Regions from separate parts of the Paenibacillus sp. J31R30 genome, predicted to be linked through region 2. Evidence: a T-box and tRNA genes for the amino acid it is inferred to sense, from the RefSeq annotation. Region 2 holds a T-box; the other holds one or more tRNA genes.
What was found. The T-box of region 2 lies ahead of ileS (isoleucine--tRNA ligase). A T-box ahead of a tRNA ligase gene usually reads a tRNA of that ligase, here a tRNA-Ile.
Positions count from the first base shown of each region.

Region 1: it has a tRNA-Ile gene. The T-box ahead of ileS (isoleucine--tRNA ligase) is inferred to sense a tRNA for this amino acid. The anticodon was not compared.

Region 1 is NZ_JCAUAV010000001.1:1,064,050-1,071,692, reverse strand. It holds gene AC58QO_RS03930 (sensor histidine kinase) at 1-654, opposite strand, end outside; gene AC58QO_RS03925 (ABC transporter permease) at 667-1,419, opposite strand; gene AC58QO_RS03920 (ABC transporter ATP-binding protein) at 1,406-2,131, opposite strand; gene AC58QO_RS03915 (hypothetical protein) at 2,192-3,433, opposite strand; gene AC58QO_RS03910 (hypothetical protein) at 3,593-4,195, shown strand; tRNA gene AC58QO_RS03905 (tRNA-Ile) at 4,319-4,392, opposite strand; tRNA gene AC58QO_RS03900 (tRNA-Met) at 4,403-4,479, opposite strand; gene AC58QO_RS03895 (hypothetical protein) at 4,568-4,735, opposite strand; gene AC58QO_RS03890 (dipeptidase) at 4,960-6,354, shown strand; gene AC58QO_RS03885 (GNAT family N-acetyltransferase) at 6,379-6,882, shown strand; gene AC58QO_RS03880 (RidA family protein) at 7,096-7,482, opposite strand; gene dapA (4-hydroxy-tetrahydrodipicolinate synthase) at 7,501-7,643, opposite strand, start outside.
Region 2 is NZ_JCAUAV010000007.1:23,711-31,353, forward strand. It holds gene AC58QO_RS21935 (MBL fold metallo-hydrolase) at 1-220, shown strand, start outside; gene AC58QO_RS21940 (phosphotransferase) at 352-1,224, shown strand; gene AC58QO_RS21945 (MerR family transcriptional regulator) at 1,500-2,546, shown strand; gene AC58QO_RS21950 (class I SAM-dependent methyltransferase) at 2,625-3,311, shown strand; gene AC58QO_RS21955 (Dph6-related ATP pyrophosphatase) at 3,346-4,038, opposite strand; T-box leader at 4,213-4,469, shown strand; gene ileS (isoleucine--tRNA ligase) at 4,551-7,631, shown strand.

The sequences.
Region 1 (7,643 bases), on a different contig from region 2:
GGAAATCTCGCCGCTTAGATCACCTTCCCTAATTTTTACCGCGGCATCCTTTAATCGGGAGATCGGTCTGATAATGCTGCGTGAGAACTTATATGAAATCCAAGTATTCATTAGCAAAAAAACAACCGTGAAAAAACTGAACGTAAAAATGCCAAGTATCACATATAAGCTTGTTTTTACCTTAATTGGCGCAAGCAACAACAGAATTCCCGTATCACCAGACGAAAGTTTGTAATCCGCCCGGTTAAACATATATGTTTTGCTATCAAGCTCTATCTCATCGGAATTAGACCTTTCACCGGACAGCATTAGGATCTTCTCGATATCCATCTTATTGAAATTTTGAGAAGCGTACATTACCTCTCTATTGACTAAAATGATCGCACTTGCATTCAAAACGTTCACGCGATCTGAGAGCTCTTGTTGATATTTCTTATCCAACAGCTGCTCGAACCCCAAGGTCTGCGCCCCTCTTTTGATCTCACTGATCGCTGCCCTGACCTCGAATGCATGTTGAAACTCCTTCACACCCGCTTCGCGGCCAAAAACTTTTGTATAAGTGGCAACAAAAATAGTGACAGCCAGGATCGTCAAACCAATGGAAAGCAGCACAGCCAACATATTCATCGTGAAAAATCGTTTCGTTAAGCGCATGTAGATTCCTTTCTATATATCCTTGCTGTCAAACAAGTAATAACCAGTAGTAAATAACATGATACCACAACCGGACATGATAAGAATCTGGCGGAAAATTTTAAAGACATTGATCGATTCAGAAATCCAAAGGTTATACCAGTCAAACATCGACGTAATAAAAAAACTCGAATAGGATGAGAACACAATACCGAGAAAATTAAAACCAATAAACACAAGAATGGAGAGGAAAAATACGGCTAGTCCTCCTTGTATTACATTGGCTAACAGCACGACGATCAGTGCAAACACGAATACTGGAAAAAATGTTAAGCCATATGACAGAACGACCTTTACGATTCCAATCAGGCTGGCAGATGACGGGTTAAATATAAAACCAGCGAGTAGGGAAAGCAGCATGACAAACAAAAGATTTCCCGCAATAAATAGAGCTAAATTCAAAACCTTCGCACTAAAAACACTGAATCTGGACACCGGTCTTAACAGAGTTATTTTCATCGTATTCGATGACGATTCCCCGTTAAACATATCAATCGCGACAAAGATAGCAAATAACGGTAAAAGCGTATAAGTAATAAACGAAAGAACCGCAATGGGAAATTCAACACTCCCTACAATTCTTAATCCAAGGCCATGCTTTATCGTAGTTACGGCAATTTGACCGATCATGACGGCAAGAATGGACAAAATCGCGGCTGCCATCATTTTTTTCTTTTTCAGCAACTTCACGGCTTCATTAATAAATGCAGCTTTAAACCCTGCCATTCCTGTCCACCTCACTAACAAAATAATTCTCAAGCGACGAATAATACGACAGGATATGTTGGGTATATTCTACGTTGACCAACTTACCTCCGTAAATAATCCCGATTCTTGTGCATGTTAATTCCACATCGTGAATCAAGTGACTGGAAATAAAAAAAGTCGTACCTTCCTGAGATAGTTGCTTGATCAACTTCCTCATCTCCAGCATTCCCTCTACATCCAGGCCGTTAAGAGGCTCGTCCAAAATTAACAATTTCGGTCTCGATAGAATTGCTGCCGCTATTCCTAGTCGTTGTTTCATTCCGAGCGAAAATTTTTGTGATTTTTCGTTTTTATATTTCAACATCCCCGTAATTTCAAGACATTCATCGATTCTTCGCTGATCAACTTCAGGGTAGAATCTCGCGAATAGTTTCAAATTTTCGTTTGCCGTCATATAGGGGTACGATTCTGCGGTTTCAATCAAACAGCCGACATGCTTCATCGCATTGACATAGTCCTCTGAAACACTGGAACCGAAAATTTTCACATCGCCGCGATCCGGTTTCATAAGCCCTGTTATCATCTTCATAGCAGTTGTCTTACCTGCACCATTTGGTCCTAGAAACCCGAAAATATCCCCTTGATCAACATCTAGGTTCAACTCGCTGATTCCCCGGCCATTCTTAAATGACTTGGTTAAGTCCTTGATCTCCATCGCCTTGACTGTCAATTCATCATCTCCCTAAAAATGCTCAGGAAGCCGCGATCCGCAGCCTCCTGAACAACATTTCTATTCAAACACGCGTCTAAATTCTCCATCATAGTATGGTTTCATACTAGATTTGTACGTGTTTTTATCCATAACACCTATATTCATTTCGAAGTAAATCTTACCAGCAGAATTCGGATGAATCATGCCATTCTTCTGCTCACCCTTCGCATCGGTGTAAGTGAACGTTGGAGCTGTCATCGGATTGTATTCAAAACTAAATGCATCCTTGCTAGGATACTCGCTCTCAAAACCAGGAGAAACGGTTTCTGAATACTTTCCTACCACTTTAACTCCATCTACATTTGTGATTTCTACCGTTCTCTCACCAATCTTCACGAATTTACCGTCTTTGTCCATAATGATATCATTTTTATAGGTACCTACATATTTACTGCTGAATCCGCCTGCATAATTAACCTTCTCAACATTTTTGCCTGATAGGTCAGGCATAACAATCTTCGTATTGCCAATCTCTGAAAGCTTGACAATCACATTTAAGTTTAAGTCATGCTGAACGCCATTTTTATCTTTTCCTGACAGTGTGATATCACCTGTCACATTTTCTAAATAACCTGCTTTATTTTCAACAGCCGTCCCTACAACCTTTTTCACAAAAATATCGCTCTCTATTTCAGGTAAATCCCGCTCACTGCCAAGCATCTGCTTGATTCCATAGGAAGTGACAGCATTCACAAGAGCAGGTACTTGTGTCTCGGACAAGCTTCCCGAATACTCTTTCCCGCCATCAGTACCTTCCTCAACTTGCACATAATCTTTCAGAGAGCCAACCACAGCATCAACGATTTTTTCAATCTCCGATGCTCCTTTTTCATCAAAAGGGTTTCTGAACTCAGCTTGATTTCCACGGTTCATATGAGCCGGATATTCCGATATGTAATATGTATTATCCATACCGTTTTTATTAATGGATTGCTTCTTATCGGAATACGAATAATTGGTGGTTGTTTCACCCTTGGCGTTTTTACTCGTCTCGGTGTCCTCAGATACCTGGTTGACCGTATCCAATTTCTTGAACGAGGAAGATTGAAGCAAGGTTTGATTATTATCCTTCAATGAATACAACGTCTCGACCGTGTAGTTTTTCATATCCTTTTCCATAAGTGTTGCCGTGTTTTTAACTGAATCTTTTAACCGGTCATATCCAGATCCAAGCAGCGCATCAGCGAAAGCGGTAGATACAAATAAACAAGCTCCAATCGTAAATGAAAGTACAGTAACTGATTTTTTGCTAAGTTTCATCTCTCTTCTCCTTTAAAAATAATTTGCGGGAAACGTTTCCTTACTAGTTATTTTATTATACGCTTATTGAATCCATCTAAATGGATTATTAACAAAGTATTAACTCTTTCCCGGGACTGCGAAAATCACAAAATTTAATTGTTAGGAGACTGATTACTGATGAATGATTTTATTAAACTGTCTAAAGCTGCTGTCTTTGGTGCTGCCAATGGCGTCATGTTCATGACTTTTTTTGGCGCGCTTTGGGCTTCCATTGGTATTGTTGGTTCCAATGAACTTGGAGCACCGTGGCCACTTGTTCTTTCAGCTATTGTGACAATCATCTTGCTGTTCGGGGCTATTTCGTTATTTAGTAAATCTCGCAGCATGAACGATGCTCGTACACCGGAAGAAAAGGTACATTGGAAACGGACAAATCGAAAATTTGGTATGATCTTTGGTCTAGAAGGACTTGCGATCTTCGTTGCAAGTATGATTTGTAATTCACTCGATCATTTTGAAGTCTTTTTCCCAATCATGGCGATCATTGTTGGTATTCACTTTATCCCTTTAGCTCAATTGTTTCGAGCAAAATTTTATTATGGTACGGGTGCAGTGCTCTGTATATTAGGCATCATATCTTTATTTTTACCACTCAACGCCACAATCGGCAATGTATCATTGATTCCGAGATCTATATTTATTGGCTTTGGCTCATCTTTAACGTTATGGGTGACAGGTTTGAGAATCTGGGTTGTTATACTTAGACAATTGAAACAATAATAAAAAAGTAGTATGCACAAACGAACACAAGCCCCTCATTTCCATCAACACTGATGAGAATGAGGGGCTTGTTATGTCCTTAAAATAAATAAAAACCCTTATCTACCAAGGGTTTCCGTGCTATGGGCCCAGAGGGACTCGAACCCCCGACCAATCGGTTATGAGCCGACCGCTCTAACCAACTGAGCTATAGGCCCTAATGAAATTTGGTTGCGGGGGCAGGATTTGAACCTGCGGCCTTCGGGTTATGAGCCCGACGAGCTACCGAGCTGCTCCACCCCGCGTCATGAGTACCGCTCAACAGCGACAAAAATAAATATACACTAACGGCGCAGGCTTAGTCAAGCGTTAATTTATACATATTCAGCTAATCTACGTGTTATACCTGACGCCAAAGCGCCCTTTTTTCGATTTATAAACCTCAACTTCCTGCGGGCACTCATACCCATAGATCCACCAATCTTCTTCCATTCGTTTCGCTAAACAGCCTGCTTGAAACTTGGAATCGTATAATTTCGCCCAATAGATCCAGTTCATCATTATCACTCCAATATAGTCTGATCGTTACCTCTAGCTTATCCATAATTAGGTTCACTTATTAGCAACATTCGTTCATCCTTAACCGACTAATCGAAAGAACAAATCTTTTTTGACCATATGACAAATAAAATGTGACGGTTTACAGGAATAGCAGGAATTTCCCTGTTTTTGGGGAAGTTAAGTGATGTAGACTATTTGGCAGCAGAAAAAAGGAGAATACAACCATGATTGAAACAATCAAAAGCTATCTACAAACGCACAGGGATGAACACATAGAGGAACTCTTGGCGTTTTTGCGAATTCCAAGCATTAGTGCCGTAGCCCAGCACCAACCGGATATGATCAGATGCGCTGAATGGACCGCTCAGTCTTTGAAACAGGCCGGACTCGAAAATATTGAAATTATGCCAACGAAAGGTCACCCCGTGGTTTACGCAGACTGGTTACATGCGCCAGGCAAACCGACGGTTCTGATATATGGTCATTATGATGTGCAGCCCGCTGAGCCATTAGAGCTGTGGGAAACGCCTCCTTTTGAGCCGATTATTCGTGATAACAAGCTGTTCGGTCGTGGCAGTACGGATGACAAGGGCCAGTTATTGCTGTATGTAAAAGTTGTTGAAGCCTTCCTCCAAACACACGGGTCACTTCCCGTTAATGTGAAATTCTGCATCGAAGGTGAAGAAGAAATTGCGAGTAAAAACCTCCCTGCTTTTGTTGAAGCTCATGCAGCTAAATTGCAGGCCGATTCCATCGTACTATCTGACACGCAAATGCACGGTCCTGGCAAGCCAGCACTTATGTATGGACTTCGTGGCTTAGCTGGATTCGAAATCACCATCGATGGCGCTAATAGTGATCTCCATTCGGGACTTTTCGGCGGTGCGGTGCAGAACCCGATTCACGCGTTGTCCAAGCTGCTAAGCTCCTTTCATGATGAAGAGGGTCGCGTAGCGGTAAAAGGCTTTTATGACCGTGTCATTGCCCTTTCGGACAAAGAGCGAGAAGCGTTTAAAAAGGTTGAACCCGACGAGAACAAAGTTCGCACGAATTTGAACGTTACGGATCTATACGGAGAGAAAGGCTTCTCCTTCTATGAGCAAACGACTTCCCGACCTACACTCGAAATCACATCAGTAAGCGGCGGCTTTCAAGGCGAGGGGATCAAACCGATCATTCCGAATCGTGCTATAGCGAAAATTGCCTGTCGCCTAGTCGCTGCACAGATCCCTGAGGAAATCATGGATTTGGTCGAAGCCCATATTCATGCACAGTCACTTCCAGGCGTGTCCATTGCGTTGGACCGACAATTGCGAGGCAATCCTTTTATCACGCCGATTGATGAGCCTGTTATGGTTGCGGCAGCGGAAGCTTACGAGGAAACGTTCGGTGAATGGCCGGTATACACGCGCAGCGGTGGGTCTATTCCGATTGTTGAAGTATTAGGTCGTGTGTTGGATGCACCTGTGGTGCTAATGGGCTTTGGATTACCAGGGGAGAACCTTCACGCACCGAATGAGCATTTCCATTTGATGAATTGGGATAATGGTACAGAGACCATCAGCCGATATTGGTTGAAGCTTGCTGCGCTATCTGAGCGTAAAACAGAATCTAACTAACCTAGAGCAAAAGGAGTTATTTCTATGGGGAAGCACTTACATATCCGCGACGCGCAATTGGCAGATTTGGCTGAAATCGTACGCATCTACAACTCAACAATCGCAGGACGCATGGTTACTGCTGATACGGAACCCGTCACAACTGAATCACGTGAGCGCTGGTTTCATGAACATTCGGCCGATTTCCGCCCACTATGGGTACTTGAGAATGAGAGCGGCATCTGTGGTTGGCTAAGCTTCCAGTCCTTCTACGGGCGGCCTGCCTATAACGCAACTGCCGAAGTCAGTATTTACGTGGATGAAGCTTATCGCGGTCAAGGCATTGGACGCTACTTGATGGAACAAGCTATTGCCGCTAGTCCAGGGCTTGGTCTGAAGTCGTTGTTAGGCTTTATTTTCGGCCACAACGAGCCGAGTCTGCAGCTATTCCGCAAATTTGGCTTCACCAATTGGGCGCATCTGCCTGGCGTAGCCGAGTTGGACGGCGTTGAGCGTGATTTGATTATTTTGGGCAAACGCGTAAGCTAATTGTTGACTGCAGCTAACGGACTCAGATGATCTGATAGCTGAAAAAAAAGACCTGCATAATCGTCTAACGGACACAGAGACCGCTATTGGCTCAAAAAGAGGAGATTCGATTCCCCTAATGAGGCAATAGTGACTCTAGTGTCCGTTAGATTTCTACATAGACGATTACAGCCAGTATAGTGACGCGTATGTCCGTTAGACGTTAATCGTAAACTATCCTGTAATCACAGCCTCAACCTCGATCTCAATCAGCAATTGCGGGTCAATCAGCGCCTTTACCTCAACCATCGTCGCCACAGGCTGCACATCTCGGAAATACTCCCCATGCGCCCGACCAAACTCTTCCCACAATGAAATATCAGTCACATACATGCGGGTTCGAATTACATCACCTATCTGAGAACCAAGTTCTTGAAGCGCCTGCTCAATCGTTTGAAGAATGAATCGAGCTTGTTCGTAGGCATCGCCTACTCCAACAACCTCGCCATCCTTCATCGCCGTCGTTCCCGCTACCTCGATGCAATCACCGACACGAATGGCTCGGCAATAACCGACCACCGGCTCCCAAGGTGAGCCTGTAAACACTCTCGTTCGATTCATTACACGCGACAACTCCTTTTATAAATAAGCTGCTAATTTCGCTTGTAAGCCTTCCGTCACTGGTAGAAGCGGCAAACGCAATGCACCAGAAGCAATGACGCCTTGTTGATGAAGCAGCCATTTGATCGGAGCTGGATTCGGCTCTTCAAAAAGCAAACGAA
Region 2 (7,643 bases):
TGCGCGAACCTCAAGGGGGATTGTGGGCAACATGAACTTCCGTGAAGCGGCGGACTTCGGCGTTGAGATCGGTACGGATCTTCTCGTTCCTATCCATTTCGATATGTTCTCCAATAATACTGATAATCCGTCCTACTTTGTCGATTATTTGTTTCACACGTATCCTGCGCAAAAATTTCATATGATGACGGCTGGAGAGCGATTGATCTATTTTAAATGATAGGCAAGATTAGTAAGTAGATTAAAACAAAACTTTATCTTGTATACCCTCCAAAACCACCCTATTATGTAAGGGGATGAAATAGTAAAAATTTACATTCCATTTAATTGTGGGCCAAGGGGAAATGAATCATGTTAGAAAAAGCGGATGTTAACAGTATCATCAATACTCTTCATGAAGAAGGCATAATTGATAACAAGGTAATTGCAACTCATACTAAGACCGGATCAACGGATGGTATTGTTTATTTTCTTTCAGAGCATGAAGAACCAAACTACGTTCTGAAAATTGACCATCCACTTCAAATCGCTTTGACCGAACAATTTCTAAGAACTTATCGGCATTTGAAACTTTTGCCCAAAATTCTCTATACTGATCCTGAAAAAGGGTACATCGTGTATACCTACATTGCAGGTACAACTCATTATAATCGTGGATTAAAAATAAATTGGCTGACCATCTTGGTGAAAGAACTTTTCAATCATTACGAAAAATATGTACGAACGGACCAATGGGGAAGGCTTGGATCTCCGATTCAATCTTGGCGTGAATGGAACTACCGTAGTTTGGTGGATACGAGAAATGATTGGGGAGGCCTTTTATCCATTGAGGATTACAATAGAGTGGAGTCAATATGTCAGAACATATCGGAGAACGAAGATCAAAAAGTAAGATATATGCTACATGGGGATACGGGTGTGCATAATTTTGTTTTTGATGAACGCTCAGTAGTTGGCGTTATCGATCCATCACCGATGATTGGTCCTATGCTGTATGATTTCACTTATGCTTTTTGCTCTTCTCCAGATGATTTGAACCTAGAAACTTTACAAGCAGCCTTTGATTTACTCCAACATGAGCCGATTGAAAAATCCAGGTTGATAGAAGAAGTCATCTTTCAACTGTATTGTCGAATTGGCATCTGTATACGATTGCATCCGCATGATTTAGAGGATTACTTAAAAGCTTGGGAATATTGGAAGTCGGTGCAACGGAACCACTAATGTGAATGCGGCAGTCCAAGATGATGGGATGGCTCAAATTTGGCCGAAGAGGGAGGTCTCCGACAAAAAGGTATCGGGGATAACAGAGGAAGAAATACGAGCCTGGTACGTCCCAGCAGCTGCTCGTTCAATCACATCGGGAGCATTAGCTGAAGAACAAATTGCAAGACTTATCTCAATGATTCGAGAAAAACTAAGTATTTCCTAATAGTAATCCCTATTTACTTTTACCTTAGGTTAAGGTTTATTTAACGAGGGAGGATTGATTACACGTAATGAAAATCAAAGATTTAGCAGCAAAACTGAACATTTCTCCAAGAGCAATTCGCTTTTATGAAGAAAAGGGGCTTATCTCTCCAAACAAACAAGAACACAATTTATATAGAACATTTACTGAAAAAGAAGTATGGCGTTTACAAACAATTATTTCGCTTAGAGAAGCTGGAATGTCCATTGAAGATATTAAAAAAGCATTACCAAAAGTTCAAGACGAAGATAAGGAACAACTTAAATATTATTTAGAGATACAACGTTCTGTCATCTTTTCGCAATGGCTGGAGTTAAAACAAATTATTGAAACAACGGATACGATGATTGACCTTTTAACACATAGAAACGAACTTCCTTTAGATGATATTTTTTTACTTGCTGAGGGGTCAAAAAGACTTAGGGAAATCAGGAAAACTTGGAGTGATAAGTGGAATTTCGATGATCAAGCAAGTACCCATGACGAACGTGTATTTAATAATGAGAACGAATATAAGGACTATGAGGAAGCCCTCGATATAACTTTGAAATGGGTTGCGCCAAAGGTTGGAGAAAGAGGGTTAGACATTGGTACAGGAACTGGTAATTTAGCAGGAAAGTTTCTGGACAAGGGAATACAAATGGCTGGTATTGACCAATCGATAGAAATGTTGAAACAATGCCAACTTAAGCATCCACAAATGGATCTTAAACTCGGTAATTTTCTTGCTATTCCTTACTTGGATGGGCAATTTGATTTTATTGTGACAAGCTTTGCTTTACACCATATATCAGATGATCAAAAGATATTGGCTCTTGACGAAATGCGTCGTGTATTAAAGCCACACGGAAGAATCTGTATTACGGATCTGATGTTCGAAAATGAAGCCCAGAAAGAACTGTATCTAACAGATTTGAGCCAACAAGGGAAAACAGATGTCATCCAAAGTATTCAAAATGATTATTACGCAATAACGTCCACATTACTGAATTGGTTTGACGAAAACGCTTATATCACTAAACATAGACAACTAAACGACTTGCTTTATATTGTTTATGCAGTTCCAATTAGATAAATAAACTGTCTTGACCTTCTCCTTACGTCAACCCTTACGATAATAAGGTAAACACGATCTTAAGGAGGAAATTCAAGAATGCCCAACCATGAAGACATATATCAAACGCAGGCCGAAACGTATGAACTTCTCATTTCGAAACAACCAAGTCTATATGAGGTAATCGAAACAATTAGGCCAGTTGAAGGTTTAGACATAGTAGATATGGGAGCAGGTTCAGGAAGACTTACATGTATGTTAGCCCCAAAAGCTAAATCAATGTTGGCACTCGACGAGTCAGAAGCAATGTTGAAAGTAACGGCAAATAAACTGCAAAAAGCTGGATTACAAAATTGGCGTACACAAGTTGCTGACCATAGAAATCTCCCTGTTGAAGATAAAAGTGTAGATTTAATCGTTTCTGGTTGGAGTATATGTTATTTAGGTAGTACTAACGTTCAAAATTGGAAAGAAAATATCCATCAAGTCATGATGGATATTAAACGTGTTCTTCGACCTGGCGGTAGTGTCATTATTTTTGAAAATTTCGGAACAGGTTCAGAAATACCCAATCCTCCAAGTTTTTTAAAAGGATATTTTGAACTACTTGAAAGTGAATATGGTTTTTCTCATACATGGATACGAACAGATTATGATTTTGATAGCATGGATGAAGCTGAAAGACTTACAAGGTTTTTCTTTGGAGATCATTTAGCTGACAAAGTTATTAAAGAACAAATGACTCATTTACCTGAGTGTGCCGGAGTTTGGTGGCTAAACGTATAAAGCCTTAATTAGGGGTGATAATCACTTCACACAGTTAAATGCCGAGTAGCTCTAGAGGTAAAAAGGCATAATCTCCGTTCTTAACAATGCTGCCTCTGCGAACGGGAATACGATGTTTGAAGATGGGGCCATCGATGACTGTTGTATGGAACTCGCCGCCTTCTCCGCACGGGTCAATACCACGAGCTTGTAGTTCTTTTACGTAGTCGAGAGTTAACGTTCGGCCCAGATCTTCTTCCCGCATCCCTAACGATAAATTTACTGTGACGAGGATAGATACAAATCCTAGATCTATAAACTCTGTGATAGCTTCAACATGGTCCATTTCCCATAGCGGCATGCCAAGCTTTAAGCCGGTAGCTTGGGTAACCTTGTCATGCCAGCAGCCAACAACTGGCATATCCAAGTCTCCTGTAACTAATACTTCTGCGCCTTGACGTTTCGCTTCTTCCAAAAGGCCCATAAACACGTTTTCGTAGTCATCCCAACTTGCAGCCGCCGTATAAACGGATAAGCCGATAGATTCGGCTTGGGCGCGGATCAGCTCAGGAGGCATTCCGTGGGATCTAGAACGTTTCCCTTCTTCCTCCAGCATGACGATGAGTCCGATTGGTTCTCCAACCTTCATTGATTTATAAAGTGCCAGGACGCTATCCTTTCCCCCGCTAAAAGAAGCTATAAATTTTTGCCCGTGAGCGCCATTTTTCCAGTTTACAATGCTGTTCATTCCTATCGTTCTCCTTTGTTTTTAAGCTCTAATAATTATATCATGACTTGCTTTGGAATAATTCTCGATCTCCGCTCTCAACGTAGGGGCTACGATAGCTAATTACTGTATAGGTTCCAACCGATATTGACATTTATTGATTTTGATGTAAGATTGAATTAACTGAATGTTCGAATAAATTCATTGACGAGAAAGAGTACACTAAGCCCTTGTTCCACAGAGAGTTGGCACACGCTGAAAGCCAACGTTCAAGCCTTAGTCGAAAATCCTCTCCGAGAAGGAAAGCTGAAGTAGTTCAGTAAGCTGACCCGGGATCCAGCCGTTACAATGGACGCGTATGATGGTACGTAGTGAGAGGTGTCGTAGGATTATGTTTTTCATAATCTGTGCGGAACTAGGGTGGTATCGCGAGATGAAATCTCGTCCCTTATGGGGCGGGATTTTTTTGCGTTTTGGGGGTGGTTCCGTCAATGAATGAACTTCAAGTTGTATCCAGAGAGAGGATGGGAAGTATGAGAAAAGTTGATGTGAAAGAATTGGCAAGGGCCCGCGACCTTCGTGTGCTTGAACAGTGGAAACAGAACGATACATTCAGAAAATCGATTGAAAACCGGGAGAGTAAACCGAATTTTGTGTTCTACGAAGGACCTCCGACTGCGAATGGGGAGCCACATATCGGGCACGTACTTGGGCGTGTTATCAAGGACTTCATTGGCCGTTACAAAACGATGTCCGGTTACCGCGTCGTCCGCAAAGCGGGCTGGGATACGCATGGTCTTCCTGTCGAGCTAGGTGTGGAGAAAAGATTAGGTATTTCCGGCAAACAGGAAATCGAGACATACGGAGTCGCCGAATTCGTGGAGAAGTGCAAAAGCAGTGTGTTCGAATATGAGAAACAGTGGCGTGAAATGACCGAAGCGATCGCCTACTGGACAGACATGGAGAACCCGTATGTGACGCTGACGAACGCGTATATCGAGAGTGTATGGCACATTTTAGCCACGATTCATCGAAAAGGGCTGCTGTATAAAGGACATCGCGTAAGCCCGTATTGCCCTGATTGTCAGACAACGCTTAGCTCTCACGAAGTTGCGCAAGGTTATGAAGATGTCAAAGATTTGAGTGCCACCGTGAAATTTACTAGCACGAATAGTCGAGAGCATTTTCTGGCATGGACGACAACGCCTTGGACGTTGCCTGCCAACGTCGCTTTGGCTGTTAATAAAGATTTGGATTATGCCAAAGTTAAGCAGAATGGTGACGTATATATCGTGGCCAGCAATCTAGTTAAAAAGGTCATGAAAGAGAACTATGAGATCCTATCCACGCATAAAGGTTCTGAGTTTGTAGGCACTACGTATGTGGCGCCATTTGGCTATATGCGTGTGAATAAAGGGCATATCGTTGTAGACGCGGACTATGTCAGCGACACCAGCGGAACTGGCATCGTCCACATTGCGCCAGCTCATGGAGAGGATGACTATCGCACCGTTCGGCAGCACGAATTGGATTTCGTGAATGTCGTGAACATGGCTGGTCGATATACCGATCAGATCACAGATTTTGCAGGAAGGTTTGTGAAAGATTGCGACATCGATATTGTTAAAAACTTGTCTGAGCGTCATCTATTGTTTTCCAAAGAACGTTATGAACATAGCTATCCATTCTGCTGGCGCTGTAAATCACCGCTTCTCTATTACGCGACGGAGAGTTGGTTCATCCAAACGACAGCCATCAAGGAGCAGTTGATCGAGAACAATCGTCAGATCTCCTGGTATCCATCACATCTTCGTGAAGGACGATTTGGAAAATTTCTGGAAGAACTCGTCGATTGGAATATCAGTCGGAATCGCTACTGGGGGACGCCGCTAAATGTGTGGGTTTGCCAAGATTGTTCAGCGGAATATGCACCGGGCAGCCATCAGGATATGCGTGATCGGTCCATCGATCCCATTGAGGAAAGTCTTGAGCTGCATAAGCCCTACGTGGATGATGTGAAGCTTCGGTGCTCTTGCGGCGGTACTATGGATAGAACTTCAGAAGTGATTGACGTCTGGTTCGATAGCGGGTCCATGCCTTTTGCTCAGTATCATCAGCCTTTTGAAAATATAGAGCAATTCCACGAACAGTATCCTGCTGATATGATCTGCGAGGGGATTGATCAAACGAGAGGTTGGTTTTTCAGCTTACTGGCTGTCTCCACACTATATAATGGGAAAGCTCCCTATAAGGCCGTCCTATCAACAGGTCATGTACTGGATGAGAATGGTCAAAAGATGTCCAAGAGCAAGGGCAACGGTATTGATCCTTGGGAAATCATTAACGAATTTGGAGCCGATGCTTTCCGATGGGCATTGTTATCCGACAGCGCACCCTGGAATAGTAAACGGTTCTCAAAGCAAATCGTAGCCGAAGCGAAATCAAAAGTCATCGATACGATCACGAACACACATGCTTTCTATACGTTGTACGCGATGATTGATCGATATAAACCCGAAGAACATCCGCGGCAGATCTCTGTAAATGTATTGGATCGCTGGATCGTGTCAAGATTGAATAGCACCTTGCTGGACGTTGTAAAAGGGTTGGAGATCTACGATTTCTTGAATCCAGCGAAGCATATCGAATCTTTTGTAGATGAACTAAGCAATTGGTATATCCGGCGTTCTCGGGATCGTTTTTGGGGGAGCGGATTAACCGCTGATAAACTATCAGCGTATCAAACATTACGTGACGTTCTGCTGACGCTTGCACAAATGATCGCACCGTATGCCCCGCTTATCGCAGATGATTTGTATGATAATTTGGGAGGCGTGGCAAGTGTTCACCTTACCGATTATCCAACGATGAACGAGTCCGTACGTGATTTGTCACTCGAAAATGATATGGAAGCTGTGCGGCAAATCGTAGAATTGGCACGCAATATTCGGAATGAAACAGGAATCAAGACCCGTATGCCGCTGTCCGAGCTGCTCATTTCATTTGACCGTGTCTGTAACCTTGAACAATTCGAAGACATCATCAAAGAGGAGATCAACGTTAAAGAAATTCGGGTCGTGCAGAGTGATGCCGGCTTTGTACACTTCAATTTCAAATTAAATTTGAAGACAGCAGGCAAAAAGTATGGCAAGTTCGTAGGACCCGTACAAAATCATTTGAAGCAGCTTTCAGCTGAACAAACGAAAGTTGCCTTCGACAACGGCTTTCTGGATATTACAATCGATGGTGAAACATTTCATGTTCTGCTCGATGATTTACTTGTGGAGAAACAAGCAAATGATGGCTTCGCATCAGCAACGGGTTACCAAATGACAGTCGCCTTGAATACGACAATTACCGAGAAGTTGGAACAGGAAGGTGTTGTTAGAGAGGTCATACGTACCGTTCAGGATTATCGTAAAAGGCTTGGGCTCCCTATCGAAAAACGTGTCAATCTCGTTCTCGATGTAGATGAGAAGTTGAAAGCAGCGTTAATGCGTTTTGAGCATGTTTTGCAGGAAAACGTATTACTGACCGGTGTTAGATATGCGAAAGAAGCCGATATGGAATTCGTTTCGTTCGGGGAATATCATTTTGGTTTGCTGATTGAGTAATAAAGCAAAAAA